Spartinivicinus poritis: one gene and its partner. Each later gene encodes a partner of the first gene's protein in a complex. Links are inferred from orthologs where the notes say so. Each region holds a gene or a part of one and is shown on either strand. Other genes may lie near its edges. The genes, in order: ORQ98_RS10005 and smc.

Region 1 (15,457 bases):
GTATGCACCTGATCAGGATTATGGGCCAAAGCAAAGTATTTTTGTGCCATTTTTTGGGGTGACTGCCGCAACCGTGACAGCAACCGCTAAATTTGCAAAATTAGGTAAGGCGAAAGTTGTGCCTTTTGTTCAACATCGTCGAGAAGATGGAAAAGGCTATCATGTGCAGGTATTACCTCCGTTGGAAAATTTCCCTACTGACGATGAAGAAGCGGATGCAGTGACAGTCAACAAGCTCATTGAGATGGAAATCCGGAAGCGGCCGGATCAGTATATGTGGTTGCATAGACGCTTTAAAACCCGACCTGAAGGGGAGGCAAAAATATACTAAGCCTGAAAGCTTCATCCAAAAAGTAACAGCACCTCTAGTAAGGTGCTGTTACTACAGTTTAACCAGCAAACATAATACGAATGCTGTCTAACCTTAAGTTAGCTTGCTGCAACGCTGTTACCCCTTGAGCTGCTAAAGTACGCCACTGCTCAATTTCTGCCTCACGAATATTCGGATTGACTTTTTGTAGCGCTTCCAGTCGATTTATTTCCTCTCCTAATTTAGCCAGTAATTGCTCAGTAGCTGTTTGTACGATGGTTGTCACCTGTTCATTGGCTTTTTCTTCAGCAATTTTTAAGGTTTCAGAAATAGGCTCTGATTGTGCCTTGATCAGTTTTCTGGCAGTTTTTTTCTTGATGGGGTGTAATTGAGCATCCAGGGTTTCAAAGGCGACTTTATCTGCCAGGTTATTACCTTGAGGATCAATTAACGTACGGATACTAGCAGGTACCATTAGCCGCTTTAGTTGAGGTTGCTGTTGAACAGGGGCTTCAACGATAAAAATAGCTTCTACTAACATAGTGCCTGGTTTTAATGCTTTATTTTTTAATAAAGCAACCGCCGTATTACCTAATTCAGTATCCAGCATTTGTTCCATGCCATAACGAACTAGAGGATGTTCCCAGGTTAAAAACTGCATATCCTCGCGACTTAATGCCTGCTCACGAGAAAAAGTCATAGTGGTTCCATCTTCTGGCAACCCTGGAAAACTAGGTAATAACATTTGCTCTCCGGGACGAGCAATAATGGCATGCTCTGAATGGTCTTCAGAGTCAATGCCAAAACAGTCGAATAAAGCCTCTAAATACTTTTTCAAAGGTTTGGTTTCGTTGGCAGACTGAATAGCATCAATTAATTCGCTGGTGTCGTTAAGGCCTTGTGAGTGTAACTCCAGCAAGCGGTCACGCCCGGCTTGCAGGTTAGATCGCAGCTGTTGATTGAGCGTTTTAGCTTCCTCAATAAAAGCATCAATGTCCTGTTGTTCATTAATTGCTGTAGTTAATAAGGCTTCTAGAGAAGGTTTTAATTGCTGGTAAACACTATCACCAGTGGTACAAATTTGCTCAAACGCGTTAAGGCTATGGTGATACCACTGAAATAAAACGGCTTGTGATGAGTTTTCAAAATACGGCACATGTACTTTAATCGTTTCAGTCTGGCCAATCCGATCCAGGCGACCGATTCGTTGCTCAAGTAAATCAGGCAGTACAGGTAAGTCAAACAATACTAAGTGATGGGCAAACTGAAAATTACGACCTTCACTGCCAATTTCGGAGCAAATTAAAGTTTGGCAACCATATTCTTCATCAGCAAAATAAGCAGCAGCACGATCTCGCTCAATGATGCTCATGCCTTCATGAAAAATAGAGCTGGCAATACCAGAGCGAACTCGTAATGCTTCGTCTAGCTCCATACAGGTTTCGGCATGGGCACAAATAATTAATACTTTCTGGCTTTTAAGTAGCTTTAATAGGTTGATGAGCCAGTCTACTCTGGGGTCAAAGCGCCACCATGGGTCTTTATCTTCAACCAGAATTTCTTTTTCATAAGTGCGTTCAGGAAATAAACCTGCATAAGGGTTACCACCATTTTCTAGAGCAAGCTGGTAAAGCTCGGGTAAGGCTTGAGGATAAGCTTGCATTACACGGCCAGGAAAGCCAGAAACCGCTGACCGCGTATTTCGATAAAGTACCCGACTGGTGCCGTGACGATCTAGTAAATGAGATAACAGTTGTTGTTTAGCTTGCTGCTTGATGTCATCTGCTTGATCACTATTGATAATAGTGGCTAGCTGGTTGGCTTCGTCTCCTAAATAGCTAGTCAGTCGACCGATTGTGGGTTCTGATAAAACCTGACTATCAATTAGCTCTTCCGCCATTTCAGCCACAGCTTGATATTGTTGTGACTGGCTTTCAAAGTCTGCTAGGGAGTGAAATTTATCTGGGTCCAGCAATCGTAAATGGGCAAAGTGGCTGCTGTGTCCGCACTGTTCTGGGGTGGCTGTCAGTAATAAAACACCTGCCGTTTTTTCTGCCAGCTGCTCAATAGCAGAATATTCATCGCTTGCTACTTCAGGTGTCCAGCTTAGGTGGTGAGCTTCATCTACCACTAATAAGTCCCACTCAGCGGCCAGCGCATCGTCAAGGTGCTGAGCATGTGTCAACTCATTTAGGCTAATGAGTACCAGTTGCTCACTTTCAAAGGGGTTGCCAGTATCTGCGGCTTTTGCGTGTACTAACCGTTCGCGATCAAACAAACTAAAGTGCAGGTTAAAGCGCCTTAGCATTTCTACCAGCCATTGATGTAACAGACTTTCAGGAACCACAATCAGTACCCGTTGGGCACGACCGCTGAGTAACTGCTGATACATGATCAGGCCTGCCTCAATGGTTTTACCTAGTCCTACTTCATCTGCTAATAAAACGCGAGGTGCCTGGCGCTTACCCACTTCATCAGCAATATGTAGCTGGTGGGGGATTAGGCTGGTACGAGCACCACATAAGCCTAATAAAGGCGATTGGTAGAGGTTTCTGGCTTGTTCCCAGGTTTTATAACGCAGGCTAAAGTGATTATTTTGGTCAACCTGGCCTGCTAGCAAGCGCTCTTTTGGCTTTTGAAATTGAATAAAGTTGCCCAGGCAGGACTCAGGAAGTTCTGTCGACTCTCCATTCGGTAGCTTGCCCTGGTAAGTAATAAGCCCATCTTCTTCTACTGCATCGGTGACTACTATGCTCCAGCCTTCGTGGCTTTCGATAGTATCGCCAGCAACAAAGCGAATGCGGGTAAGCGGAGAGTTTTTTACTGCATAAAGTCGAGTTTGCCCATTAGAGGGAAACAGTAATGTGACCATTCGTTGATCCAAGGATAAAACAGTGCCTAGGCCTAGCTCTGTTTCTGTATCACTAATCCAACGTTGTCCTGGAACAAATGTCGTCATTCTGTACGCCTATCTACCTCAGAAAAAGGCGATATGGTAGCGAATATATTTTGAATAACAATAGTCGATTTGCCTAATTTTAGGCAGAGATTGTAAGTGCAGAGGATGAAATGGCTTACTAGCCTGAATACATTGACTCTTTTATAGTCAATGTAGTGTTTGAGTAAAAGAGATAGTGGTACATGCATAAGGTTGTGGTACATGCATAAGGTTAAGGAATTAACTTGTTACCTTAATTATTTGACGCATGCACCACTGGTACAAAATGGTTAATTACTCGTTAGTATTTTCTTCTGCAGGCTGTTCAGCAGCAGACTCTTTACCAATCTCTAATACTAATTCAGGCTTTCCTTTAATAGCTTTTGCCAAGGTTTCTTTATGTTTGGCGAATAATAAGCCAATATCTTCAGCGATTTTGTCATCGATATTATCAAAGGTTTGCTCTAGCAACATGGTGATATTTGCAGCTAGCTCAAGCATTTTATCGTGTTCTTCGGCGGCTTTTTTATCTGAGAACATACTACCGTCCCTATCGCATTTCCACATGGGTATAACGGCCATTCGCTCACCTCTTGCATGGACCAATTTAATTTAGGCCTTAGACCAAGTACATCATAAGACCTTGTTATTTAAAGCAGATGCTATTTAAAACTGATATTGCTTAACACCAGCAGTACTGATAGCTGATAATTATGGTGATACTGTATAAAAATACAGTAAATTTGTCCATAGGGGCTGTATTGTATCCAATAAGGTTGTCAAGGAACAATCCAAATTTGTCCTGAATAAGGAAAACAACTTGCTTTAAATCAATAAAAAACAGCAACTAAGCCGTTATTAGCCTGGACTGATTGATTTTAATCAATAAAAGCGAGTTGAGTAGCTGTTACTGTAGCTTTGCGTTTAAGAGGCAGTAGCCAACAGGAGGTAAGCGATGTATTTCGATGAAACAATTTTAGCTTCGCTGATTACAATTGGTTTGATTATTGGTTTTTTTGTTGGTGTGGGCCTGCTAATTCGTAAGGATATTAACAATCACCGTTAAGCATACAGTTTTTTACAGTTTTGGCGAGTAGCTCAGGCTGCTGGCCAAAAGTCAGGTCGCTAAGATCTGAACGTTTGAGGCTAGACAGACGTAAGGAATGCTCTATTTGCGTAGAGCTTTTTAAGGTAAGTGTGGTGGGTTACTTAGTTTTGTCAGGTTTTATGTAACCTATCGCCTTGCCTGTTTTTTGTATTAGCCTGTGCATCGTTTCTCTAATTCACTTCTCTTTCTCTTTGCTTAATTCCTCCTGTTAGTACTTTCTTTCACTTGTGCTTACCTTTTCGCATGGCTGGTTTCAGGTTAAGATTAACCTAGTCGGTTAAGCATGGGAGACAGGTGATGAGTGTACAAACTGAAATTGAACAAAAATTGACTAAAGCTTTAAAGCCTGCCTACTTAGCTGTTACCAATGAGAGCCATATGCACAATGTGCCTCCAGGCTCAGAATCACACTTTAAAGTCGTGGTTGTATCTGCTGATTTCTCAGGAAAAATGCCTGTAAAAAGACATCAGTTGATTTATTGCTTATTAGCAGAAGAAGTGCAACATAAGATTCATGCATTAGCATTGCATACTTATACGCCAGATGAATGGAAAAAGCAGGCTGAGTCAGCACCTGACTCTCCTAATTGTGCGAATAAAAGATAAGTTTTTATTACTATGTGTGGCGGTGCTGAGTTTGTACAAAACAGCGAGCGTTATCGAGTATTTTTTCCTAACCCGAAGGCAAGGTTACCAGTATTGCAAAAGGATGGCAGTATTGTCATGGTTCCCTGGGGCAGGCGAGAAAACCAGCCAGGTAATACACCTCAGGGTGGCTGGGCCAGGTTAGAGTCTATCCAGCGAGGTGCTTGGCAACAATTTAACCCCAAGCCAGTGAAAATTGTTGTCACCTCTTTTATGGAAAAAGATGAGGCTGAGCAAAGCCGCTGGTTTCCATTAGAAAGCCATGAAATTATCCAAGGTTTATTGGCTACTGATGGTAGTTTTCAACGAGTCTATGTGGTGACTGAACCTCATCCCCAATCCACTCATGACAGTGGTCGCTGGCCGCGGGTTATCTCTCTGGAGACTGCTGTTGATAAAGGGGAGTCGACGTTAGATGAGCCTGAGCAAACCTCATTAATTTAAAAGAACTCTTTCTAAAACTAGTCTTGCTTTAACTAAATCACTAAAATAAGACGTTTTAATCAATTTGGTTATGCCAGCAGATTTGCGATCTGCCAAGGTAGAGGAATTAAGATGTCTCCGTTTGTTATTGCTGCCCTTTATAAATTTACTCGATTACCAGAATTTGAGGCAATGCGTCAGCCTTTATTGGATAAGATGCTTGCCTTTGATGTGAAAGGTACCTTGCTATTAGCTGCTGAAGGAATTAATGGTACGGTTGCAGGGAGTCGAGAAGGAGTTGATCAGTTATTAAGTTACTTAAAGTCCCATGAACCATTGGCAGGTTTAACCCATAAAGAGTCCTACGATAACAAGCAGCCTTTTTATCGCACCAAAGTCAAACTGAAAAAAGAGATTGTGACTATGGGTGTGCCTGGTATTGATCCTAACCATGTAGTGGGCACTTATGTGAAGCCAGCGGAGTGGAACCAGCTGATCAGTGACCCTGAAGTGCTTTTGATTGATACCCGCAATGATTATGAATATCAGGTAGGGACTTTTGAAGGGGCAGTTAACCCAAAAACTGAAAGTTTTCGGGAGTTTCCTGACTATGTGGCGCAGCAGCTTGATCCAGACAAACATAAGAAAGTAGCTATGTTCTGCACGGGTGGTATCCGCTGTGAAAAGTCTACCGCGCTATTAAAAGAACAGGGTTTTGAAGAAGTGTACCATCTGGAAGGTGGCATTTTAAAATACCTGGAAGAAGTGCCTGCTACAGAAACTAAATGGGAAGGTGAGTGCTTTGTGTTTGATAACCGAGTAACGGTGGATCATCAGTTAAATAAAGGCAGCTATGATATGTGCTTTGGCTGTCGGATGCCGATTTCTGACCAAGATAAACAGTCTGAGCAGTATAAAGAAGGCGTGTATTGCCCTCACTGCTTTAACTCTCAGGATACTAAAACTCGGCAACGAGCAGAGTCTCGACAAAAACAAATTGAACTAGCCAAGCAGCGAAACCAGCCTCACCCAGTGGGCTTAAAAATGAAAAGTTAGCCATAGTCTTCAATGGAAGTCACCTATCTATTTGACCCCATGTGCTCCTGGTGCTGGGGTTTTGCGCCAGTCATTGACAAACTGTCTACAATGCTTGAGGGAAGAGGGCAGCTATGCTATCGAGTAGGCGGGTTGCGAGCAGGGCAGCGTCAACCTCTTACACCACCTCTAAAGCAGTATATTCTCAATCACTGGCAGCAAGTGTCCGAGGCCACTGGTCAGCCATTTAACTTTGCAGGCGCACTCCCAGAGGGATTTATCTACGATACAGAGCCAGCCTGTAGAGCAGTGGTGGTAGCAAGGCAGCATTTTTCTGATCATCTGAAAGCGTTAGTCGAGGCGTTACAACGAAGTTTTTATATGGATCAGCTGGATATCACTACCCCTCATGGGATTAAGCAAGCAGCTATTCAAGCGCAGTTGCCTGTAGACACATTCATGGAGGCGTTTTTCGCTGATGAAATAAAAGCGTTAACTCAGCAGGATTTTGATTTGGCTTATAATTTAGGCATTCAGGGCTTTCCTACACTGCTTTACTTTGATCAGCAGCAATGGCATGTATTGGTGAATGGTTATATGGGGTGGGAGCAGCTACAGCCTTTAATTGAAGAATTATTAACCTAATAAGAGAGTGTCGCAGCAACAGAATACCCTCTCACTCCATATCGACTAGCTTTTTGCGACAACCTGATAAAGGGGGGTAAAAGTGGCCATTACTAACGTGTTTTACAAAAGAGTTAATCTGCTTGTTGAGATGACACTGCTGAAAAGGGTTTAGCTTTTAACGTAGGCACTTTAACGACAATATAATAACTGACGCAACAGGCGATAGTTAGTAATACCCCTTTTAGTAACCAACTGCTCACTAGCCAACAGCTAAATAGCATACAAGGCCAAAGTAATAATAAAGTATAGGTTTTGGCCTTGGCAGGCATGCCCTCACCAGAAAGATAATAACAAATATAATTGCCTAATTGGGGATGGTTAATCAGCCACTGATGAAATTTATCTGAGCCTTTTGCATAGCAGCCTGCTGCGAGTAGTAAAAATGGAGTAGTAGGTAATAGAGGCAAAAAAATGCCGACAACACCAAGCCCTACAGCTAAATGTCCAACCACAATATAAACCCAGCGCCACATAATCGTGTGTTCCTAAAGCAGGCTTTCTTTAAGCATAATTTCTAGCATAGAATACTGCCTACATTACTCCGCCAGACAAATAATAACAATATATGACAGCACAACTGCTTATCCAGTCTAATGGTGAACCCTTATTTGGCATTTTTGATCACCCCATTAGCAAAATCAATGTCAGTGACTTTCAGCTCTTAACCCCTTTTGGCAAACCGGCCAATCGTTGGCAGCAATGGTTTGGTTTTAATCAATTTCAGTATTTTGGGGTTATTTCCGATGAGTTAATTCTAGGCTGTGCTATTGCTGATACTAAACTGGTGGGTGCTGCTTTTTGCTATTTGTATCGACCTCAAACGGGCGAAATGCTGGCTTACTCATTAAAGTCACCTTTTGCCCATGCTTGCCAGTTTGCTGTTAGTCCTGATACAGGCAATACAACCTTTGTGCAAGGTAAGCAGCGGATTGATATGATTAATCAGCCTCAGCCTAAAAGTCGGTATTTAGAGGTATCTCTGCCTAAACATGGGTTAAAAATTAATTGCCACTTTAGTGAGCGCGACAGTTTTGCTCCTATGCGGATCTGTACTAAAACGGGTGTGAATGGTTGGGTCTATGCCCAAAAAGCGGCTGGAATACCAGTGGAAGGCACAATTGAATGTCAGTGGGGCACATTTGATTTGGCTGCACTCGGTGCTTGTGCTCATCATGATTATTCCAGTGGTTACATGCGTCGCGAAACGTTTTGGAATTGGGGGTGTTTATCAGGCCGTACGAACAATGGTCAGCTAATTGGGCTTAATGTGTCTTGCGGTGTCAATGAAACTGGTTTTACAGAAAACTGTTTTTGGCTGAATGGCCAGTTACATAAAGTAGATACAGTTGCCTTTAACTATCAAAAACAGGATTTATTTCAGCCCTGGCGCCTTCAATCTTATGATGGCAAAGTTGATTTGACGTTTACACCCCTGGGCAAGCATGCAGAGTGTCTTAACTTATGGTTGATGGCTTCTAATTTTCATCAACTCTTTGGGCATTTTAATGGTCATTTGGAAACAGTGGGAGGTGAAAAAGTAGCCATTAATAATATGCTGGGGTTTGTAGAAGATCACTATGCAAAGTGGTAATTAATAACGGTTAAACAACATAAGCCAGATGTTCATTTATGATTAATTTTCCTCGTTATAGTTTTGCCAGTTTATTTATCTGTCTGATTTTTGTTGGTATTGTGTACCCTTTTATACCTAAGCTGGTAACGCAAAACATTTTGTTGAAAGCCAGCTTTAGTATCCTATTGGTCTCTTCGGTTTATATTTTCAGTCATAACAAGAAAGCACTGGTTATATGCTTACTATTAGCGATTCCTACGGCTATCTCTTCATGGCTAGCCATTATTAGAGATGTGCCTGAAATTGTACTCATTTTAGATAATGCGACCAATGTGGTGTTTTTTCTTTATGTGATCTTTGAGTTGATCAAAATTATTTTCAGTGCCTCTGTTGTAACACGTAATATTATCTATGGCGCAATGAGTATTTACTTATTGCTGGGTATTATGTGGGCATTTGTTTATGCGCTACTTGACTTATTAATAATTGATGCCTTTGGTGGGAGTAGTTACCAGAGCGCTCACGACTTAAGCCAGTTTATTTATTTTAGCTATGTAACCCTCACCACTTTAGGGTATGGTGATATGATGCCACTGGCTGGGCCAGTGCAATCCATAGCGGCAATGGAAGCAATTACTGGCCAGTTTTTCCTGACGATTTTAGTGGCAAGACTGGTAGGCATGCACATCAGTCAAACGACGAATGGCAACGGCTGAATAATGGTGTGACTTATTTTTTTCGTACTAAATTAACCCCATCTCGTACGCTGAGAAACACATTTTCCAGTTGCGGGTTGGTGGCAATATGCTGGTTAAGCTCAACAATAGCCTGGTCTCGCTCATCATTTGGGTTAAGCACATTGCCTTGCCAAAGGGCATTATCAATGACAAATAGCCCGCCTGAACGCACTAGGGGGACAGTGGCTTTCAGGTAGTTAAAGTAGTTCTTTTTGTCTGCATCCACAAATACCATATCAAACTGCTTATCTTGTAGAGTATTAATGGTATCCAGGGCTTTGCCAAAGCGAACTTCTATTTTATGGCCATGGGGGCTGCGATCAAAAAATGATTGAGCAAACTCAATGGCTCTTGGGTTCGTTTCACAGCAAATAACTCTGCCGTCTTCTGGTAAGGCTTCGGCAATCGACAGGGCTGAATAGCCAGTAAACATACCAATTTCTAGCACAGTTTTAGTTTGGCTTAATTGAGTGATAAGTTTGAGCAGGCGACCAATAATCCGACCAGATAATTTCACCGGGTAGCCCATCTGCTCATTAGTTGTATCAATGAGTTCTTGTAATAAAGGGGGTTCCGGAGTTGTTTGGTCAAAGCAATACTGATCAATGGCTGGGTGTACTAGGAAGTCTTTCATCATCTTTTTCTACAGCGAAATGATGGCCAATTGTAGTGATCTTTGGTCATACTGCAAGTTTGAAGAAAGTGGTTATCACTATCGGTGCCACTATCAATAAGTGTCATGGCTCAGGATTAAAGTATGGGTAAACCAAGAATCACCATTGAATATTGTACTCAATGCCAATGGTTGTTGCGTTCGGCCTGGTTAGCCCAGGAGTTGTTAAATACGTTTGGCACTGACCTGGGGGAGGTGGCATTAATACCTGGTACTGGAGGCATATTTAAAATTCAGGTGGCTGGCCAATTGGTTTGGGAGCGAGTGAAAGACGGTGGGTTTCCTGAGGCAAAAGCGCTAAAGCGAAGAGTCAGGGACATTATTGCCCCTGATCAGGATCTAGGTCATATCGACCGGTAGTGAATGGCTTAGTTGGGAAATACTTGTTTAAAGGGCTTAACGGTCACATGCTCATAGACCCCTGCAGCAAGATAAGGGTCTTCACTGGCCCAAGTTTCAGCATCTGCCAGAGAGGCAAACTCAGCCACAATTAAACTACCAGTGAAGCCTGCAGGGCCTGGGTCGTTATTATCAATAGCAGGGAAAGGGCCTGCCAGCACCAGGCGGCCTTGTTGCTGTAGAGTGTCTAAACGAGCCAAATGGTCTGGGCGCGCAGACTGGCGCTTGGCTAAGCTGTCAGGTACATCCTGACAGGTAATCGCAAACAGCATAAAAATCCTTAATAGTGATAAACGCTAATCTTTTGTTTGTTGGCTGATTGACTGGCTGTTTTTCTCAGGTTCACTCATATAGCGGGAAAGAGACATGACGATTCCAACCATATAAACCATGGTTAAAGCGGTTAAGCCAAATAGTTTAAAGTTAACCCAAGTGTCTTCAGAAAATTGATAGGCAATATAAAGATTCAGGATGCCAATAAAAAACAGGAAGCCACAGGTAAACCAGTTTAGCTTTTCCCACATTTTTGCCGGCACATCCGTCATCATAATGTTGGAGGTTTTGAGCATCCCTTCCAGGGCTCGCTGGGTAAGGTTTTTATGGGTAACAAAATGGCTAATGAGGAGTGCCGCAGCAAGAACCCAATAAAGGATCGTTGGTTTCCATTGAATAAAGGCTTTATCTTCAAACAGTAATGTCAGACCGCCTAAAAAGACCACTAACACCATTGAAATAACATGGATTTTCTCAATCTTTTTATGCTTCAGCCAGGTATAAGCCATTTGAAAAATTGTGGTTACAATAATTGTAGCTGTGGCAATCAGGATATCGCCGGTATACTTATAAACACCGAAGAAGGCAATGACGGGTAACAGGTCAAAGAAAAATTTCATAATAGGCTAAATTTTGTCCGCTTTTAGATGAAGGCTATGATATACGATTTTCGACTGAGCAGGTAGTTTCCCTTATTGCATAAGAATAGGATAATTCGCAATAGATAAGCAGGTTTGTTTGCAAACAAACTCAAAAAGAGGGTGTCGCAAAAGGTTATGAGCGAAGCAAAGACAAGGCAAAAATCGGCGAAAAAGCGGAGTTTATACAGAATAAATGAGTATTTTGAGTCGATTTTTAACGCAGTATTTCCAAGCGCAGTAGTTTTGTGACAGCCTCAATAGTAGTAAGGAAAGTTGGTTGAAAATAGATTTACATTGTCACTCTACCGCATCAGATGGCGTTCTATCCCCTTTAGCGCTAGTGCAAAGAGCAATTGAACAAAAAGTAGAGGTGCTGTCATTAACTGATCACGATACTGTGGCAGGTTATCAGCACTTGCAAGGGCAGGCAGCGCTCTCACAGCTTTATTTAATACCAGGCATTGAGCTATCGGCCGTTTGGTCGGGGGTGACCATTCATGTGGTTGGGTTGGGCTTTTCGCTGGATGATCCATTATTGGCTGGCTATTTGGACCAGCAGCAGCAGGCCAGACAACAGCGTGCAGAGAAAATCGCGGCTAAGCTGGCTAAACGAGGCTTTGCAAATACACTGGAAGGTGCGCTTGCTGTTGCTCAAGGTCAATCTGACTTGCCGGCAGCTGATGTCCAAATTGGCCGACCTCATTTTGCTAAGTACTTGGTGAGTGAAGGCTATGTGCCTGATATGGCGACAGCATTTAATCGTTATTTAGGGGCAGGAAAAGTAGGGGATGTCAAAAGCCAGTGGCCTTCATTGGCTCAAGTGGTTGATTGGATTACCTCTATGAAAGGAGTGGCAATACTGGCTCATCCTCTCAAGTATAAAATGACCAATACCAAACTGAGGGCCTTGATTAAGGCATTCAAAGCGGCGGGTGGAGAAGGAATTGAAGTGGCCCTAGCTGGGCAGCCTCAAGATGCAACCCACTTTTTAGCAGAACTATCCTGTCAGTTTGAATTGCTGGCTTCAGTTGCCAGTGACTTTCATGGCCCATTTAATCGTTGGATTGAACTCGGTGGTGCGCCCCCATTACCTAAGCAATGTAAACCACTGTGGGAAAATTGGATGCTGGAAAAGATGCGGTTCTGTTGACACTTCCTGAAGGATAAAAAATAGGTTTACTGCTAGATTAATGATATATTTAGATTATTCGCACATTCCTTGTCGAGATGACAACTAACCCAGAGCAGGTGTTTTGTGAGTCAATTTTTTCAAATTCATCCAGAAAATCCACAACAGCGCCTTATCAATCAAGCAGCCGATATTATTAGTGATGGTGGGGTTGTTATTTTCCCTACAGATTCCGCCTATGCAATTGGCTGTCATATTGGTGAAAAAAAAGCCATTGACCGCATCCGTCGTATACGGCAAATCGATTCTCGGCATAATTTTACCTTAATGTGTCGTGATTTAGCTGAGATATCTACGTACGCTAAAGTTGACAACTCAGCTTATCGACTGCTTAAAACTTATACGCCAGATGCATACACGTTTATTTTGCAAGCGACTAGAGAAGTACCCAGGCGCTTCTTACACCCTAAGCGTCGTACAATTGGTTTACGCGTACCAGACTGCCGGGTGACGCAAGCATTATTGGAAACATTAGGTTCGCCAATGATGAGCGTCACCATGATTTTACCGGGTGATAAAGAACCAATGATTGATCCCTATGAAATGCGGCAAATGCTGGAGCAGCAGGTCGATTTGATTATTGATGGCGGCTACTGTGGTATGGAAGCAACAACCGTTATCTCAATGCTGGATGATGTGCCAGAGATATTGCGTGAAGGCAAGGGTGATCCATCGCCTTTTAAGGAGCCCTCAGCTGCTTAGTTTGTTTGAAAGCCCTCAGCTGCACTGTATATGAAGAGATTGGGTAGCCTAGCTAATAAAATGTTCAATTTTTTGCTCCTACAATATTTTAATGGTTTGGTCGTTTGGGTTTGGTTGTTTGATAGTAGAACCGTCTGATGAATAAACAGGTTGATCTTTCTACAGCTGATGGAACAGTAGACGAGTCGGTTACTGTTGTTGATGCAGATGAAACAGTGGTTGCAGCAGAGCAAGCCGAAGCGGTTGTTGATACTGACGCAACAGACGAGGAAGGCATTAAGCGTCGGTTTCGTCAGCACAGCCAACAACAAGAGCTACCTTTTGCTGTTATACAAGGTAAACCTGTTACTGAAATACCACAGGACTTGTATATTCCACCTGATGCTTTGGAAGTTTTTTTGGAAGCATTTGAGGGGCCGCTGGATTTATTGTTGTACCTGATAAAACGGCAGAACATGGATGTGTTGGAAATCTGTGTGGCGGATATTACCCGGCAGTACATGGATTATGTGGAGTTAATGAAAGCAGTCCAGTTTGAGTTAGCAGCAGAATATCTTGTGATGGCAGCAATGCTGGCTGAAATTAAGTCCAGAATGCTATTGCCACGCACTGAAACAGCAGAGGAAGAAGAGGAAGCAGATCCTCGCGCAGAATTAATTCGTCGTTTATTAGAGTACGAACGGTTTAAAAAAGCAGCAGAAGATTTAGATAACTTGCCAAGAGAAGGGCGAGATTATTATTCAGTGTCTGCTGCCCCGCCAACCATTGTGGCTGAAAAACAACACCCTGATGTTGACCTTAAAGAAATATTGCTTGCACTGTCTGGTGTGCTAAAGCGGGCAGAGCTATCTGAAAATCACCAAATAGAGCAGGAAGCCCTCTCAACCCGTGAGCGAATGACCCAAGTACTGAGTATGTTGTCAGCAGATTCATTTACGCCTTTTGTTTCCTTGTTCAAAGTTGAAGAAGGCAAGCTAGGGGTAGTAGTGACATTTTTAGCGGTAATGGAGCTAATCAAAGAGTCTCTTGTAGAGATTGTTCAAACCGAGCCATTTGCTCCCATTCATGTTAAAGCGAAGGCAGTCCATGATGACGGAACAACCAGCGATTAAATTAGCCAATATTATTGAAGCGGCATTGCTGGCTTCTAATAAGCCATTAAACCTTGACCAAATGCGACAGTTGTTTCCCGAAGACGCCGGGCCAAGCAAAGAAGAAATTCAGCAGGCACTGGCAGATATAACTACTGCCTGTGAAGGGCGGGGCTTTGAATTAAAAGAAGTGGCTAGTGGTTATCGTTTTCAGATACGTCAGGAAATGGCGCCCTGGGTAGGCAAACTGTGGGAGGAAAAACCACAGCGATATACCCGCGCTTTATTAGAAACACTAGCCCTGGTTGCTTATCGACAGCCTGTGACCCGTGCAGAAATCGAAGAAATTCGTGGTGTCAGTGTTAGTTCTTCTATTGTGAAAACGCTGTTGGAGCGGGAGTGGGTGCGTATTGTGGGGTATCGTGATGTACCCGGCAGACCTGCTATGTATGCGACTACACGACAGTTTTTAGACTATTTTAGTTTAACCAATTTAGATGAACTGCCTCCACTTTCTGAGTTACAGGATATTGAAAAAGCCAACCAAGAATTGGCACTTGAAGAAGGTGAAGAGGCTGTGGCCAGTGTGATCCCCGACACTTCAAGCTCAACGGATTCGCCAGTCGAAGCTGGGGCTGAATCGGTAGAAGCAGAGGCTGAAGAGGTAGATGAAGAAGCGCTTTTCCAAGAAATTGAGGAAATGCAAAAAGATCTACCAGAAGACTTTATTGATCCAGCCAAGCTCGAGCCAGAAGAACTGGCTGCTCTAGAAGAAAAGCAGCAATCAGACTCTGAAGAGGTCTCAAAAGAAGCAGAAGAAGTGGCTCTTTCTCCTGTCGATGCTGAACAGATTGAAACTGCTGAAGACACTGAAACGGATGATACATCACTGATCCAGGCAGGCATACAACAAGAAGCGTATGAAGAAGCAGAGGTTGCAGGCATTGTTGTTACCGATTCCAACAATGATGAGTCAGCCACAAATAAAGAAGAGCTTGCTATCAATAGTGATGTGCAAGCTGGTGATGATGTA
Region 2 (16,740 bases), on another replicon or contig:
GCTCAAAACTCTAACACCCTACTGCCAACACCTTATAAATTCAGTGCCGTATGGGGGGCTCATGAAGGCTCGTTTCTACTATGGTGCCTTATTATGGCTTGCTGGACCTTTGCTGTAGCGCTGGCCAGTCATCACCTGCCCGAGCGGGTTACGGCAAGAGTGCTGGCCATTTTAGGCTGGTGTTCAGTTGGCTTTTTATTGTTCTTAGTGATTACTTCAAACCCTTTTGAGCGTTTATTGCCCAATACCCCTGCAGATGGGCGTGATCTAAATCCTTTACTGCAAGACTTTGGCTTAATCATCCATCCACCTTTGCTATATGTGGGTTATGTAGGCTTTTCTGTGGTATTTGCCTTTGCTATTACTGCATTGCTGGAAGGACGCTTAGATGCCACTTGGGCTCGTTGGTCTCGACCTTGGACAGCCATTGCCTGGGCGTTTTTAACTGTTGGTATTGCACTAGGTAGCTGGTGGGCATACTACGAGCTTGGCTGGGGAGGCTGGTGGTTCTGGGATCCTGTAGAAAATGCTTCATTTATGCCCTGGCTGGTGGGAACAGCATTAATGCACTCCCTAGCTGTGACAGAAAAGCGTGGGGTTTTTAAAAGCTGGACTGTCTTTTTAGCGATTTTCTCTTTTTCCTTGAGTTTGTTAGGTGCCTTTTTAGTTCGTTCTGGCGTGTTAACCTCAGTTCACTCATTTGCTAGTGATCCTTCGCGTGGGGTATTTATTTTAGTGCTGTTGCTGATCGTAATTGGTGGCTCTTTTACTTTGTATGCCTTTCGCGCACCCGCAGTGGCCAGTCAGCAGCGGTTTAACTGGCAGTCTAAAGAAGCGCTGTTGTTACTAAATAATATCTTTTTGTCAGTTGCTACAGCGATGATTTTAATTGGTACGCTATATCCGTTGATAGCTAAAGCCATGGGAGATAATAGTATTTCCATTGGTAAACCCTATTTTGACTTAATGTTTTCGGTATTTATGGCTCCTTTGGCCATTTGTTTGGGAATTGGTATTTGGGCAAACTGGAAGCAGTCTAAGGCAAGCTTTTTGTGGCAACAACTGCGGTATATTGGCTTGGCCAGTGTGATTTTAGGTGTTGTATTTTGTTTCAGTTATGGCGATGGCTGGCTATTACCTGTCTGGTTGGCTGTTTCACTCGTGGCTTGGATTTGTCTCGCTTCAGTCAAACAGCTTTATTATAAAACCCGAAATCAGTCGTCTTTTATCTCTGGATTGCGTCGGCTACCAAGGCATTACTATGGTATGTGGTTCGCACATATCGGTTTTGCGGTCACTATAGCAGGTGCTGTATTAACCAGTTTTTATAGTATTGAGCGGGATATAAAGCTGGCGCCTGGGGATTCGGTTAATTTGGCCGGTTATCAGTTTTTATTTAAAGGGATTCAAGAAAAACAAGGACCAAACTATGTTGCTCAGCAAGGTCAGTTAGTTGTAACCAAGGGTGAGCAGGTGGTTGCATTATTAACGCCTGAAAAACGTCATTATCCCGTACAACAAAATGTTATGACGGAAGCGGCAATTGATCCTGGTTTATTCCGTGATTTGTATGTAGCACTCGGTGAGTCTTTAGATGATAGTGGTGCCTGGGCAGTAAGAGTGCACTTTAAAGCATTTGTCCGGTTGATTTGGTTAGGTGCCTTATTGATGGCATTAGGTGGTGTGCTGGCGGCACTTGATAAGCGTTATCGACTGCGACTGACGGCGAAACAGGCTAATTCCCAGGTAATCAATGCTGAGGTGGTTGCTGATGGCTCGGCTTAAGTTATTTATTCCATTACTGTTGTTTATTGCGCTAGCAGGTTTTCTTTATCAAGGTATTTATGACAAAGATGACAGCTTGACCTCAGCATTACTGAACAAGCCATTTCCCGCATTTTCGTTACCTACGGTCCAATCTGTTGAGACCAATATTGGTAAACAGGAATTACTAGGGGAAGCTGCACTGGTCAATGTGTGGGCGACCTGGTGCCCTTCTTGTCAGGTGGAGCACCCTTATTTACTCAAGCTGGCCCAACAAGGGGTGAAGATCATTGGTGTTAATTACAAGGATGATCGCGCAGCTGCCCAGCAATGGCTGATTAAATTAAAAAACCCCTATGTATTTAGTATTTTTGATCAGAAAGGACGGCTTGGAATGGATTTAGGTGTTTATGGCGCACCTGAAACCTACTTAATCGATAGGGAGGGGACTATTCGTTATAAACATGTAGGGGTAGTGGATGAACAAGTTTGGCTAACTAAAATCAAGCCAAAGTATGATGCCTTAAACACGAAAAAGGCAGAGCCAGTACAACAGAATGCAGGCTAATGGAGTGCCGTTAGTAATGAATATGAAAGCCTATTTAAAGCCATTATTGATTTTGTTCATAACCAGTATGGGGTGGTTGTCCTTCAGTTGGGCAGCTATTGATACTTATCCATTTAAAACTGATGAGCAACGTCAGCGGTTTAAGCAGTTAACAGATGAGCTACGTTGCCCTAAATGTCAAAATCAGAATATTGCTGATTCTAATGCACCCATTGCTAAAGATTTTCGTGAAGAAATATATCGACAGCTGCTGGCTGGGCACTCAAACCAAACTATTGTCGACTTTATGGTTGCTCGATATGGGGAGTTTGTTTTATATCGCCCCACCTTTAGCAAGAAAACCTGGTTACTGTGGATAGGGCCTTTTATTTTGTTAGTAGTGGGGGCAGGGATTTTTTATCGATTAATCAGGAAAGGCCAATCTTCTAGTACTACTGCTTCTGCCCCATTATCAGAAGCTGAGCAGCGGCAAATTGAAGCTATTATTCACCAGCATGAAGAAACGAAGTCATGATGTTATTTTGGGTTATTGCAGCAGTATTATTGATCATTGCTGTATCGTTTATATTATTGCCAATCCCCCGTCTTAACAGGCGATTAAATGAAGCTAGTCAACAACAACAGGCAGAGCAGGTTGCTCGTTACCAGCAGCAATTAGCCGAACTGGACTCTGCACATGCTGCAGGCCAGCTGGATAGTCTGGATTATGAAGAGCAAAAAAATGCTCTGGGAAAACGCTTGCTGGCAGATTATCAGCAGGTAAAGTCAACCCGGTTGAATACTATGATCTGGGTGGCAGGTGGTAGCTTACCAGTAGTTGTAATAGGACTTTATTTATTATTGGGTGGAAGTCAGCAGGTTGCATTTACCCAACAGTTAAAATCGATAGACTGGGACAATGCTAGTGGTGCAGAGCTGGTTAATTCATTGGAAACATTAGCGGCCGACTATCCTAACCAACCCCAAGTGCATTATTTATTGGCTCGTACTTATATAGCAATGAATCAGTTGGGAAAAGCGGAACAGACTTTTACTGTATTAAAAGTACAAGCACCGAATGACCCATCAGTCATTGCTCAATTAGCGCAGGTTAAGTATTTAAAACAAAATAATAAGATCACTCAAGAAGTAACGGCACTTGCTCAGCAAGCATTAACTATTCAACCGAATCAACCCACTGCGCTTGGTATTATGGGAATTGCGGCTTTTGAGTCAGGAGAGTATCAGCAGGCAATACATTATTGGCAGCAAGTGTTGGCTACTCGTCCTGATCATGCGACAGCAACTGCTTTGCAGCAGGGAATAGCAAAAGCACAACAGTTGGCAGGTACAAAGAGCGTTCAACCAAAACCCCAAGTAACAGCAGATCAGCCTGCCTCCGAGCAAGTTGATGGAGAAAAGCTTGCTGATGCAGAAATCAGCGTTTTAGTAGAATTAGATGAAACATTACAACAACAGTTGCCTAAGCATGCGCGGGTTTATGTATTGGCTAAGCATGCCAGTATGGGTATGCCTGTGGCAGTAGTACCACTCCAGGTGAGTGAACTACCAGCTTTGGTAAAACTTAATGACTCAAAAGTCATGATGGCTGGAAATAAATTATCCCAATATCAGACAGTTGATGTGATTGCTAAAATCTCTATTTCTGGAGATGCTACTCAGAGTGACTATATAGTCAGCAAGCAAAATATCAAAGTGAATCATAAAGGGGTTGTACGCTTAGCCATCTCTAAAAGCAGTAGTTAGTATTTTATGATGCTGTGTTCAGTTGCTCAGGCAGCTCACTACACAGCACGCTTTCTGCCTTAGCTGGCAAAATAATAATCTTCAAGCAAACGTCAGCAGATCCTTAATATTAGACTAAAAGCTTAGAAATTAAGATTATAAAACCACTCGTTTTAGCTATATGATGTTCTGAATATCATATGGTAAATATTGAAAAGGCTGTAAAAATACAGCCTTTTTTATTTCTACCTGTCTAACAATAAAATTTTCAATCGAAAAGTGTAGCTTTTTGTACAGTTTTTGTCGTATAAGTAGAAAAATAATTGTACTTATATGATGACTGTTTAGCTTTCAATAATTATTATGTATCTTTGTGTGAATAATGAAATAATAAATTACATAACTGGAATCAGTAATGGTCTTTAAAGCATCTGATAGTCTTTCTGAACAAATTGCACAACACTTAGCAAGTAAAATTATTAAAGGAGAGCTACTTGCTAAGGAAAGGATTCAGGAGTTAAAGGTAGCAAGCGAGTTAGGAGTAAGCCGTGGTTCTGTTCGAGAAGCCTTGCTGATATTACAACGCAAGCACTTAATTGATATTTTGCCCCGTCGTGGTGCAATGGTCACTGAATTAACCGAGCATAAAGTTCAAAGCCTATATGAAATGGTAGTGGAGCTGTATTCATTTCTTGCTTTGAAAGTAGCTGAGAATTGGCAGGCTGAGATTCAGCTGAAACCGTTCAAGGCAACTTTAAAAGAGCTTGAGTTGTTAGCTGAGCAGCGCAATATTGAGCGTTACATTGAGGTGAGCTTTGATATTTTACGTCAAGCGTTACCGATTGCTGATAATTCCTATTTGGAACAAATTTTAGCCAATGTTCAGCCAGCTATTCATCGAACCTATTTCTTGGTAGCAAGCAAATATGAGGATCATATTGTTAAAAGCTTGAGCTTCTTTAAAGCGTTAATTCAGGTCGTTGAGCAAAGAGATCAACAGCAAATCAGGCAAGTTGTTGCTGCTTATGGCAAGCACCACCGAGATATGTTAATGACAGTTGTAGGAGGTCGTGACTACTAACAGTATAGTTGATCTTATTTTAATCAGTTCTACCGCTCGTTGAGAACAGTAGCGTTATTTTGATAATGCTACTGACTTCTATCTATACAACTTTCTAGGTGCATTCAGTTCATTGCCTGTGTAAACTTGTCCTGTTGGGGACTATAGCTAGTTGTGCTAGTTGTATTGGTAAAGAGACTACTCTACATACTAAATCACTCACTTTGCTCAGCCACTGTATGGTGATTATAGTGAAGTGAGTAAGTTGTGACCTGTAGGCTTTTAAAGCCTATATAACAGCCTAATCGTGGGTTGTTGATAGTATGCTAAGTAGTGATTGCTCTAAGCACGCTCTTACCTGTTAATACAGTTATTTGTTAAACCTGTGTAAATGCAGCCCTAAGGGGAAATGTGATTAAGCTATCCTTGGGGGTACCTTAAATACTGCAGGTTTAGACGATTACAACTAGTCTTATTTATATTGTCCCGCCATCTTATAAAGTATGTTTATTGAGATTTAATGTTACATGCGGCTTAAATCAATCAAACTGGCAGGCTTTAAGTCTTTTGTTGACCCCACTAATGTCCCCCTACCCAGTAACATGTGTGGTGTTGTGGGTCCTAATGGTTGTGGTAAATCAAATATTATTGATGCCGTGCGCTGGGTAATGGGAGAAAGCTCCGCTAAAAACCTGCGTGGCGAGTCAATGACCGATGTTATCTTTAATGGCTCAAATGCACGGAAACCTGTGGGGCAAGCGTCGGTAGAATTGATTTTTGATAATAGTGATGGCTCATTGGTGGGAGAATACGCCAAGTACAGTGAAATTTCAGTTAAGCGCCGAGTTACCCGCGATGGTAAAAATCAATATTTTCTGAACGGTACAAAATGCCGGCGGAAAGACATTACGGATATTTTCCTTGGTACGGGGCTAGGGCCTCGAAGCTATGCCATTATCAGCCAGGGGATTATCTCTAATTTAATTGAGTCTAAACCTGAAGAGTTAAGAGTTTTTATTGAAGAAGCGGCGGGTATTTCAAAATATAAAGAGCGCCGCCGAGAAACAGAAAATCGTATTCGCCGTACTACTGAGAATCTTGAGCGACTGACCGACCTGCGTGAAGAACTGGAGCGCCAATTACACCACTTGCATCGTCAGGCACAAGCAGCTGAAAAATATAAAGCATTTAAAGAAGAAGAGCGGTTAAAAAAAGCACAGCTACAAGGGTTGCGCTGGCGAGCTATTCATCAGCAGGTGGAAACCAAAAAACAATTAATTGGTGAGCTGGAAGTTAAGCTGGAAGCAGAGGTTGCGGGGCAGCGCTCGCAAGATTCCGCCATTGAAAAGCAGCGGGAGCTGCATATTTCCTTAACAGATCAGTTTAATGAAGTACAAGGCCGCTATTACAGTATTGGGGCTGAGGTAGCGCGGGTAGAGCAAAGCATCCAACATGCTAAGGCCAGGCTGGCGGAGCTTCAGCAAGACTTGCAAGCCAGTGAAAGTAACTTACAAGAAGCTAACTCCGACTTAGTTAATGATCAGCAGCTACAAGCACAATTGACTGAAGAGCTGGCGGAAATAACCCCAGAGCTAGAGTTGCTCAGTGCAGCAGAAGAAGAATCGGCGATTGCACTGCAAACCGCAGAAGAGTCAATGCAAAACTGGCAAAACCGTTGGGACCAGTTTAACCAGCGATCAGCAGAACCTAAACGGAAGGCAGAGGTTGAGCAGTCCCGCATTCAGCATTTAGAGCAAGTATTGAAGCGATTGCATGAACGGATTCATCGCTTAGAAGAGGAGCAGCTAGGACTTTCAGCAGGGCCTTTGGAAGAAGAAATTGCCTTGCTGCAAGAGCAGCTGTCGGAACTGGAGCTGAATACGGAATCACAAGTTGGGCAAGTCGAAACCGTTGCTCAGTCAATTGAAAGCTATCGTCAACAAGAACAGAAACTGGCAGAGGTGCTTGATCAGTTACGTAGTGAGTTACAGCAGGCTCGTGGGCGCTTTGCATCGTTAGAGGCATTGCAACAGGCTGCCATGGGTGATAATGATGAGGCTAATAGCTGGATCACCGAAGCTGGCTTAGCACAGCAAGCTAAGCTGGCAGAGCAACTGTCAGTGACACCGGGTTGGGAAACCGCATTAGAAACCGTGCTGGGGGACTGTCTGCAAGCGATAGTCGTGGATCAGCTTGATACAACCTCTGAGCAGCTGGCAACCTTGAAAGAAGGCACCGTTACTCTGCTTGAACCTCAGAGCCAACAGCACTCAGTCTCACTCAATGGTAAAACGCCTTTACTGTCAATCGTTAATGATGATAGCCATATTGCCCCTTTACTGTCAGGGATCTATTTGGCTGAAACCCTACCAGAAGCCTTAGCCCATCGTCATGAGTTATCGCCCCATGAGTCTGTTGTGTGCCGGGAAGGTATTTGGGTAGGTCCAAACTGGCTAAGAGTGGCTAAAGGCGATAATGCCCAGGCTGGTATCTTAAAGCGCAAGCAAGCGCTGGAAAGTCTGGCAAATACCATTGACCACCTGGAAACCACCATTGCTGCTCACAGCCAGCAATTGACGGAACTTCAGGATCAACACCGAGCTGCAGAGCAGCAGCGAGAGCAACTTCAGAAAACCCTGGCTGAGCTTAATCGGCAGCAAGGGGAGTGCAAAGCCGCATTGAGTGGTAAGCAAGTGAAGGTTGAGCAGGTGCTTGAACGGCGTAATAGAGTACTTCAAGAATTAGAAGAGCTGGCCAGTCAACAACACCAGGAACAACAGAATATCAGTGAGGCACGGCTGCTGTTACAAGAAGCGCTGGACTTAATGGCAGATGATGAAGGTCAGCGGGAACAGTTATTAGCCAGTCGTGATGAAATCAGGGCCGCACTTGATCAAGCTCGTCAGCAGGCCCGTTATGATAAAGATAAATCGCATCAGCTGGCATTGCGGCAACAGTCGCTGACAACTCAACTGCAGTCAATTGAGCAAGGCCTGAGCCGGCTAACCAGCCAGGTGTCGCGTTTTGCTGATCAGCAGAGCCAGATAAAAGAGACCATTGCCCAAACGGAATTACCACTCGCTGAGTGGGATATGGAACTTGAAGCGCAATTAGAACGTCGAATCCAAGTTGAAGATGAATTAGGCAACGCTCGTCGTGAGCTTGAAACCGTTGATCATGAAATACGACAGTATGAAAAGCTACGCAGTGGTGCAGAACAACAAGCCACTAAAATTCGTGGTGAATTAGAGCAGCAGCGGATTGAGTGGCAAGGTTTAACGGTTAGATTAAATACGTTGCAGGAACAACTGCAGGCAGAACAGTTTGATTTAGAGCAAGTCATTGCTGAACTTCCTGAAGATGCTGATGAAGCCATTTGGACTGAAACGCTGGAAAAACTGGCTAATAAAATCCAGCGGTTGGGTGCCATTAACCTGGCTGCAATTGAAGAGTATGAAGTGCAGTCAGAGCGTAAACGTTATTTAGATGCTCAAAATGACGATTTACAAGAAGCGTTGAATACGCTTGAGGACGCTATCAGAAAAATTGATAAAGAAACGCGTAATCGGTTTAAGAGCACTTTTGATAAGGTCAATAATGGGTTACAAACCCTTTTTCCGAAGGTGTTTGGTGGCGGAAGTGCTTATTTAGAACTAACGGGTGAGGATTTATTAGACACGGGGGTGGCGATAATGGCCAGACCCCCAGGTAAGAAAAACAGCACGATTCATTTATTGTCAGGTGGTGAGAAAGCATTAACGGCCATCGCGTTAGTGTTTTCAATTTTCCAGCTAAATCCTGCGCCATTTTGTATGTTGGATGAGGTTGATGCGCCTTTAGATGATGCCAATGTGGGACGCTATGCTCGCATGGTGACGGAAATGTCTAAGTCAGTACAATTTATTTACATTACCCACAATAAAATAGCGATGGAAGCTGCCAGCCAATTAATGGGGGTAACCATGCAAGAGCCTGGGGTATCTCGCCTGGTAGCCGTTGATGTAGAAGCTGCCGCTGCACTGGCAGCAAACTAGCATCAAAAAATGAATAGGAAACAGGTTGCGCGTAAGTCTTAGATAAAAATTTATGGCTAAAAAGCGGCTAAATATTGCACGGCTTGAAAAATATGCACCATAATTATTGTAAGACGTAAGAAGCATTGCCGCTCTAGATTGTTGCTGTAAATTGTCGTATAGCAAACAACAAGCGCAAGTTAAAGTCTGTTGTAACCGCTCATAAACTGGAGGCTGATGGTTCAATATTTTGTGTTAGCAGTGTTTATTTTACAAGGCCTTCACAAAAATATCTGACGGTTGTGCCAGGTAGTGGTTGAGTAGGGTTATGATAGCCTAATTAGTAATAAGGTTGACAAATACAATGGATATCGGGTTACGAGAATCGTTAATTATTATCGGCATGATTGTGATAGCCGGTATTTTATTTGATGGTTATCGTCGGATGAAAGTTAACCGGCGTCGCGCTAGAGACTTGTCTTTAGGAATGGGTGCTGGGTTACAAAATGACGTTGATGATTTTAATAATGAATTACCCAACGGGGGCGCTCGTGTTGTTGCTCAAGGAGATCAGCCGGTGATGCTGGATGATGAGGTGATCCCTGTGGCTGAAGAAACAGTGGCACCAGAGCCACCATTAATCAGTACGCCAGTGGTTGCAGAAAAAACAGATAAAGTGACACCACTACAGCAATATAAAACGGCTAAGGTTTCATGGGGCAGTAACAGTTCAACAACGAATAAAAAAGCGCCAACAACCAAGCCTGTGATTGCTTCTGATGCTGAAGCAGATGACGATGTGTTAATAGCGGATAAGACTGATCACTATACAACACCTGTGACTAAGCCTACTGCTGCTCGTGTTATTAATAAAAATACCAGCAAACAAAAAACCACTAAACGAGCCCCAGTAAAAACGGTTAAGAAAGAGCCTGCTACCACAGCGGTGGATCAATCTAATCAGTCTATTGCTGAAGAAGTGATCATTATAAATGTTGTTGCAAAAACCGAAGAAGGGTTTGTTGGTAGTGAGCTGTTGCATGCATTATTGGCAAATGGCCTCAAGTTTGGTGAGATGCAAATTTTCCATCGTCATGAGCAGCCTGACGGTAATGGTTGTGTTTTATTCAGTGCAGCTAATGGAGTAGAGCCTGGCTACTTTGACTTGGCTTCTATGGAGCAGCTGCAAACATCAGTGCTCAGTTTGTTCATGAGTTTGCCAGGGCCTCCAGAGCCAATGAAAGCCTTTGAGGAAATGGCGATGGCAGCTTACTATTTGTCCCGTTCATTGCAAGGTGAGTTGAAGGATGAACAGCACAGTGTGATGACGCAGCAAACATTAGAACACTGTCGTCAGCGCATCATGGACTACGAACGTCGTGTGCTGGTTAGAAAGCAGTCCGTTCAGTAAACCTTTTTTTCGTACTAACTTCTATGATCTCAGGCCTGCTTTGCAGGCCTGACGTTTTTTAGCTGATTGTTGGGGAAATGAATGTCAGCATCGAGTGCAGTTAAACAACAAGTTGAACAGTTAAGAAAATCCATTAATGAGCATAACTATCACTATTACGTTAAAGATGATCCGGTTGTCACCGATGCTGAATTTGACCGCTTGCTTCGGGAACTACAGAGCTTAGAGCAGCAATTCCCAGAGCTTATTACTCCCTCATCACCTACACAGCGGGTGGGTGCTGCTCCACTGGCTGGATTTAATGAAGTGGTGCATGAGCTTCCTATGTTGTCACTGGATAATGCATTTAATGAACAAGAATTGGCTGATTTTGAACGGCGTATTCAAGACCGATTGAAAACGGATGTTTCTATTGAGTACACCTGTGAGCCTAAGCTTGATGGTATTGCTGTTAGCTTGCTTTATGAAAGAGGAATCTTGGTAAGAGCGGCAACTCGAGGGGATGGTAATACTGGTGAAGATATTACTTTAAATATCCGCACCATTCCTTCTGTGCCATTGCAGCTAATGGGAGAGCAAATACCTGACCGAATAGAAGTGCGTGGTGAAGTCTATATGCCAAAAGCAGGGTTTGAAGCCTTAAATGCAAAAGCGGCAGAAAAAGGTGAAAAAACCTTTGTTAATCCACGTAATGCGGCTGCAGGTAGTTTACGCCAGCTTGATTCAAGTATTACAGCTAACCGCCCGTTGGAAATGTGCTGTTATGGAGTCGGTATTATTGAAGGTGGCGAGCTGCCGGACAATCATAATGAAGTATTGGTTCTACTGGGTAAGTGGGGATTTAAACTTAATGCTGAAATTAAAGTGGTGACAGGTGTCGTTGAAGCTCAAGATTATTACACCCAGCTTGAGCAGAAAAGGGAACAGTTGTCGTATGAAATAGATGGCATTGTATATAAGGTGAACTCACTTGCTCAGCAGCAACAATTAGGATTTGTCGCACGGGCACCTCGCTGGGCAATTGCTTATAAATTTCCTGCCCAGGAAGAAAGTACTGTATTGGAAAAAGTGGAGTTTCAAGTGGGGCGAACGGGGGCAATCACCCCTGTTGCTCGGTTGAAGCCAGTGTTCGTTAGTGGTGTGACCGTCACCAATGCCACACTACATAATATGGATGAAGTGGCTCGCCTGGATGTAAGAGCGGGTGACACTGTGATTATTCGTCGGGCAGGGGATGTTATTCCTCAAGTGGTGAAAGTCATTATTGAAAAACGGTTAGCTAATGCACAGCCGGTTTCAATACCTGATCACTGCCCTGTTTGTGAATCACAGATTGAACGGGTTGAAGGAGAGGCTGTTGCGCGCTGTAGTGGCGGTTTAATTTGTGCTGCACAACGTAAAGAAGCTATTAAGCATTTTGCCAGTCGCCGAGCGATGGATATTGATGGGTTAGGTGAAAAGCTCGTTGAGCAACTCGTTGATCAGGCGCTTATTAACGATGTAGCCGATTTATTTAACCTAACTGCAGAGGAAGTGGCAAAACTAGAAAGAATGGGGCCCAAGTCAGCAGAGAACTTAATTAATGCGTTGACTGAAGCTAAGCAAACGACACTGGCCCGATTTATTTATGCACTAGGCATTCGTGAAGTAGGAGAGGCAACTGCACAACAGTTAGCTAATTATTTTGGTAACCTGACAGCGTTGCAGCAGGCTGATCAGGAAAGCTTACAACAGGTGTCGGATGTTGGCCCTATCGTAGCGAAGCATATCGCTGTATTTTTTAGTGAACCACATAATTTAGCCGTTATTGAGCGGTTGATTGGCTATGGCGTGCAATGGCCAACAGTTGTAGTAGAACAAGCTCAGGAAAAGCCATTAGCTGGCTATACTTATGTATTAACCGGTACCTTGTCACAAATGTCCCGTGATGAGGCTAAGCAAAACTTACAAGCGCTGGGAGCAAAAGTATCTGGTTCAGTGTCAAATAAGACAACTGCCGTTATTGCTGGTGAGAAAGCAGGCTCAAAACTAGCAAAAGCAGAGTCTTTAGGTGTTGATATACTCAATGAACAAGCTTTAATCGCATTGTTGGAGCAGTATCATTCTGGCGAAAGTTAGCTTTATTATTCGTAAGTTCGGTTTACCTGGCTGTAGTTGGCCATTAATCAAGGGCCATTACGCTACAACTTCGGGTAAACGTATGGTGGGGTTAGTAGTGGGTATCAGCTTGTTTCTGACGGGCTGTGCACATGCCCCACCACCTGAAAACCCCCATAATATTTGTAACATATTCCAAGAAAAAGAAGACTGGTACCACGAAGCCAAAAAGAGCACCCAGCGATGGGGAACACCCATCCCAGTGATGATGTCCATTATGTATCATGAATCCAGCTATGTGGCGAATGCACGACCGCCACGGCGATGGTATTGGGGATTTATTCCAGGGCCTCGTATTTCTACAGCCTATGGTTATGCCCAAGCACTAGATGGGGTTTGGGATGATTATCGTACAGAAGTAGGGGCTTGGGGGGATCGTGACGAATTTGCTGATGCAGTTGATTTTATTGGCTGGTATACCAATAAATCGCTACGCATTAATGGTGTCAAGTTATCTGATGCTCGCAATCAATACCTTAATTATCATGAAGGGTGGGGTGGTTACCAGCGCCGCACCTACCGGCGTAAGCGATGGTTGATGGGGGTGGCTAAGCGGGTTGAAAAAAAAGCTAAGCAGTATCGTTATCAATTGAAGCAATGTGAAGAAGAGTTAAATAAGCCCAGTTTTTGGCAATGGTTGTTTGGCTAAATTTAGAGTAATTAAGTCTCACTCTTTTCAAAAAAACACCAGCCTGTGAACAAGCCCTTGCTTAGGTGCTTCTCTCTCTAGACAGTTGGTAGCATAATCCAAGCTTAGAAGGGATATCAGTTACTGTTAATTGAGTAATAATGCAAATACAAAATTTACCCTATACACAGTTAAAAAATACTTGGTGCAGTAACTAATTAATATAGCCAATACGAATGGCTGTAAACCCTTAAAGTCATTCGTGAAGGGTATAGGTTGATTGAAGGATTGAAGCGCTCGAAACAATAATTGCTTCAGGGAATGAAGTGTCAAACCTGAAACTACTTGTCAATTAGCGCTCGTTGAACAAAAAATAGACCGCCAATAAAGCTAGACTAATACGATGGAGCACTCAATTAGGTAACATTTTTCACGTTATTTATTAAGTGCTCCTAAGAGCTGGTTTTTTTGCGCTACAATACGGCATTTGTCGGTCTTTTCAGGAAGGAGTATCACTTGGACCGTGAGTCAATAGTGTATGGTTGTATAAAAGACTTACCCTTTGGTAATGAGACAGAAGTGCTTAAACGTAGATACCATAACTTACGCACAATTCACTCACTACCCGGCGGGGATGAGTGGCCTTTTTTGTCTCGTGATTTTTTTGCTGTATCAGGCAGTCAGCCTGAGCAAGGTACTTATATAACCCAAGTTATTCACTTTGGGGCTTCTTATTGTGCTGTGGAGTGTGACTGGGAGCAGTGGATAAAAAAGTTTGAAGCGATTTTAAAGCAAATGTACTGGAATTCTGCCACCGTACATTTAGAAACTGAACTGGCTGGCACCCATACTTTTAGCTGGCATGCGGAGAAAAGCTATCACTCACCAGGTGAAGAGTTAAAAGCGCGTTGTGAATGGCAGCATGATGGCCAGCTAAAAACCAAGCAGCACGCATAATGTAAGGATAATTTCTGAACATGGTTTTAAATAGTTGTATTTAAAAACAGTCTTTTAAGCGGTAATACAACATCCCTAATGCTAATAAGGGGGATCTTAATAATGGGCCTCCAGGAAAAGTCAGGTGCTTAATATTAGCAAATACATCAAAACGCTCTAGCTGACCACTCAATGCCTCAGCCATTAGCCTGCCCATCATATGGGTGGCACTCAAACCATGACCAGAGTAGGCTTGGGCATAATAGATATTTTGGTCAAGTACTCCCAATTGGGGCATTCGATTAGCCCCAATGCCAATGTAACCTCCCCACTGATAATCAATATTCACACTGGCCAGTTGTGGAAATACCTTAAGCATATTAGGTCGCAGGGCCTGGCTAATATTGCCGGGGTGCTGACCAGAATAATGACACAACCCACCAAATAACAACCGCTTGTCTGCGGAAAGGCGAAAGTAATCTAAGGTGATCCGCTGGTCACTGACAGCCATATTCTGAGGTAATAACTGTTGAGCTAGGCTATCAGTGAGTGGCTCAGTAGCGATGATATAGCTGCCTGCGGGGAGCACTTTACCTGCTAGCTGTGGCAGTAGTTGACCAAGGTAGGCATTACAACCCACCACAACGGCATTGGCTTTAACCTGGCCATAGGGCGTTTTTACTGTGGGGTGTAGCCCAGGCTCAATAGCAGTGACAGGGCTTTTTTCATAGATTTCAACCCCAAGCTGGGTGGCTGCAGCGGCTTCGCCTAAACACAGGTTTAGTGGGTGCAAATGGCCGCTACCCATATCGACTAACCCTCCGATATAGCCGTTAGCCCCAACCACGGAGCAAAGTTCTGCCTGGTTAACCCATTTCAATGGATAAGAGTAGTTGCGTTGGGTGGATTCTTGGTAGTAATCAGCTAATTGACGAAGGTGTTTTGGCTTGGTAGCTGCGTCAAAATACCCCCAGGTTAAGTCACAGTCTATTTGGTATTTAGCCACTCGTTCTTTAACAATTTCTACAGCTTCGATCCCCATATGCCAGATCGCATCAATACCTTCTTGGCCAATTAAGTTCCGAAATTGTTCAGTCCCATGTCCAATCCCTCTAATAAGTTGGCCTCCATTGCGACCAGAGGCTCCCCAGCCAACCTGATGAGCTTCTAGTACGCAGACTTGGTAATTACGCTCAGCCAACTCTAATGCAGTAGAAATACCAGTAAAACCGCCACCAATAATACAGACATCAACTGTTTTATTGCTGTTTAAATGAGGGTAGGCCGGCTGCTGATTAACACTAGCAACGTAATAAGATGTGGGGTAATTGTCACTATGTACAGAGTCTTGATGCCTCATAAGCCGTATTCTTTTTGATTTTAGCGCTTACGTTGAATTAAGTCCTTCACCAAAAAGCGGCTAGGGTGAAGGGCCGCTAGTAACTCATGGCCTACTGGCATGGGCTCACCTGTTACATAGCAAGCAAGAATTTCCCCTGCAAGTGGCGCAGAAATTAACCCCCTAGAACCATGACCCGTGGTAACAAATAGGCCTGATTGATAAGGGGCTGGTTGAGTAAATGGCTGTCTGGCATTTTTCCGTAAATCACCGTAGGTTTCAATAAAGGCTTGTTCGGCAACAAGTGGACCAATGACAGGCATAAAGTCAGGAGTCGTACACCGAAAGCCGACTCTTCCTTCTTGAAATCCAGTTGGTTGTTGCTGCTGGCAGGCTGTATAGCAACTAGGGGCTAACTGTTGTAAACGGTGTAAGTTCAGCTGATGGTCTTCAATGGTTAATTCGCCAGTTGTAGAATGGTGATTGAAAGTAGCGCCTACTAAGTGCTGGCCTGCAACGGCGGGCGCTAAATAGCCATCACCACAAATGACAGTTCTCAGCTGCTGGCTAGTTTCGTTGACTGGAAAGTAACTGGTTTGGCCACGAATAGCAGCCAGTTTCAAATAGCGGCTTGCTTTTAGCTGACTACTTAGTGTACCACCCGCAATGATCACCACCGGGGCTTGCCATTGACGCTGTTGATGGTCAGTTAAACACCACTGTTGCTCATCTGCTTGCCACTGAATATCAATAATTTGTGCCTGTGGTATAAAGTTAATGCCAGGCTGCTGCAAGAGACTAGTACATAAATGCTTAGGTGAAACCCAACCTGCTTCTGGGAAAAACAACCCTGGGTATTTTATTTCAGTACCTGCTAGCTCACTCAGCATAGTCGATGTAGCAGCTTGGACCATACTCTCAGGGTATAGGCCACTGTTAATAATCGCTTGTTGTCGTTCCGCTTCTTTGTCATTAAACGCCAGTTGAATCACCCCACAGGCAGACCAAAAAGACTGCTGGGATAATCGCTGTTGGATGTTATTTAACCATTGCAAGCTGAAGCGATAGCCTTGTCCAACCAACTGGTTGAGTGGGGTTTGATGGGCAGATAATTTCGCATAAAGCACACCTTGAGGGTT

What was found.
Region 2: the proteins of ORQ98_RS10005 (region 1) and smc are in contact, whole or in part, in a crystal structure (PDB 3ZGX), measured with the Bacillus subtilis proteins. The link is inferred for Spartinivicinus poritis from one-to-one orthologs.

Annotation. Positions count from the first base shown.
Region 1 is NZ_JAPMOU010000010.1:60,064-75,520, reverse strand. The notes cover bases 12,666-15,457. They hold ORQ98_RS10005 (segregation and condensation protein A), read left to right. Parts: upstream 12,666-13,470; coding sequence 13,471-14,445; downstream 14,446-15,457. Other genes in these bases: scpB (SMC-Scp complex subunit ScpB), read left to right, coding at 14,420-15,457; ORQ98_RS10010 (L-threonylcarbamoyladenylate synthase), read left to right, coding at 12,698-13,333. In the rest of the region: lpxL (LpxL/LpxP family Kdo(2)-lipid IV(A) lauroyl/palmitoleoyl acyltransferase), read left to right, coding at 1-331; RNA polymerase-associated protein RapA, read right to left, coding at 390-3,269; ORQ98_RS10075 (YebG family protein), read right to left, coding at 3,543-3,830; cytochrome c oxidase subunit CcoM, read left to right, coding at 4,204-4,314; ORQ98_RS10070 (BolA family protein), read left to right, coding at 4,654-4,962; ORQ98_RS10065 (hypothetical protein), read left to right, coding at 4,975-5,445; oxygen-dependent tRNA uridine(34) hydroxylase TrhO, read left to right, coding at 5,557-6,480; ORQ98_RS10055 (DsbA family protein), read left to right, coding at 6,493-7,104; ORQ98_RS10050 (YbaN family protein), read right to left, coding at 7,218-7,619; ORQ98_RS10045 (DUF2804 domain-containing protein), read left to right, coding at 7,712-8,737; ORQ98_RS10040 (ion channel), read left to right, coding at 8,776-9,435; ORQ98_RS10035 (O-methyltransferase), read right to left, coding at 9,449-10,093; ORQ98_RS10030 (Rdx family protein), read left to right, coding at 10,214-10,489; ORQ98_RS10025 (YciI family protein), read right to left, coding at 10,498-10,800; ORQ98_RS10020 (septation protein A), read right to left, coding at 10,825-11,421; ORQ98_RS10015 (PHP domain-containing protein), read left to right, coding at 11,720-12,592. UniProt on the Bacillus subtilis protein: Participates in chromosomal partition during cell division. May act via the formation of a condensin-like complex containing Smc and ScpB that pull DNA away from mid-cell into both cell halves.
Region 2 is NZ_JAPMOU010000005.1:115,330-132,069, forward strand. The notes cover bases 5,277-9,351. They hold smc (chromosome segregation protein SMC), read left to right. Parts: upstream 5,277-5,644; coding sequence 5,645-9,151; downstream 9,152-9,351. In the rest of the region: ORQ98_RS06110 (heme lyase CcmF/NrfE family subunit), read left to right, coding at 1-1,785; ORQ98_RS06115 (DsbE family thiol:disulfide interchange protein), read left to right, coding at 1,772-2,332; ORQ98_RS06120 (cytochrome c-type biogenesis protein), read left to right, coding at 2,322-2,846; c-type cytochrome biogenesis protein CcmI, read left to right, coding at 2,843-4,078; ORQ98_RS06130 (GntR family transcriptional regulator), read left to right, coding at 4,473-5,138; cell division protein ZipA, read left to right, coding at 9,495-10,541; NAD-dependent DNA ligase LigA, read left to right, coding at 10,623-12,659; ORQ98_RS06150 (transglycosylase SLT domain-containing protein), read left to right, coding at 12,742-13,347; ORQ98_RS06155 (hypothetical protein), read left to right, coding at 13,843-14,283; ORQ98_RS06160 (NAD(P)/FAD-dependent oxidoreductase), read right to left, coding at 14,324-15,622; mnmC (bifunctional tRNA (5-methylaminomethyl-2-thiouridine)(34)-methyltransferase MnmC2/FAD-dependent 5-carboxymethylaminomethyl-2-thiouridine(34) oxidoreductase MnmC1), read right to left, coding at 15,643-16,740. UniProt on the Bacillus subtilis protein: Required for chromosome condensation and partitioning.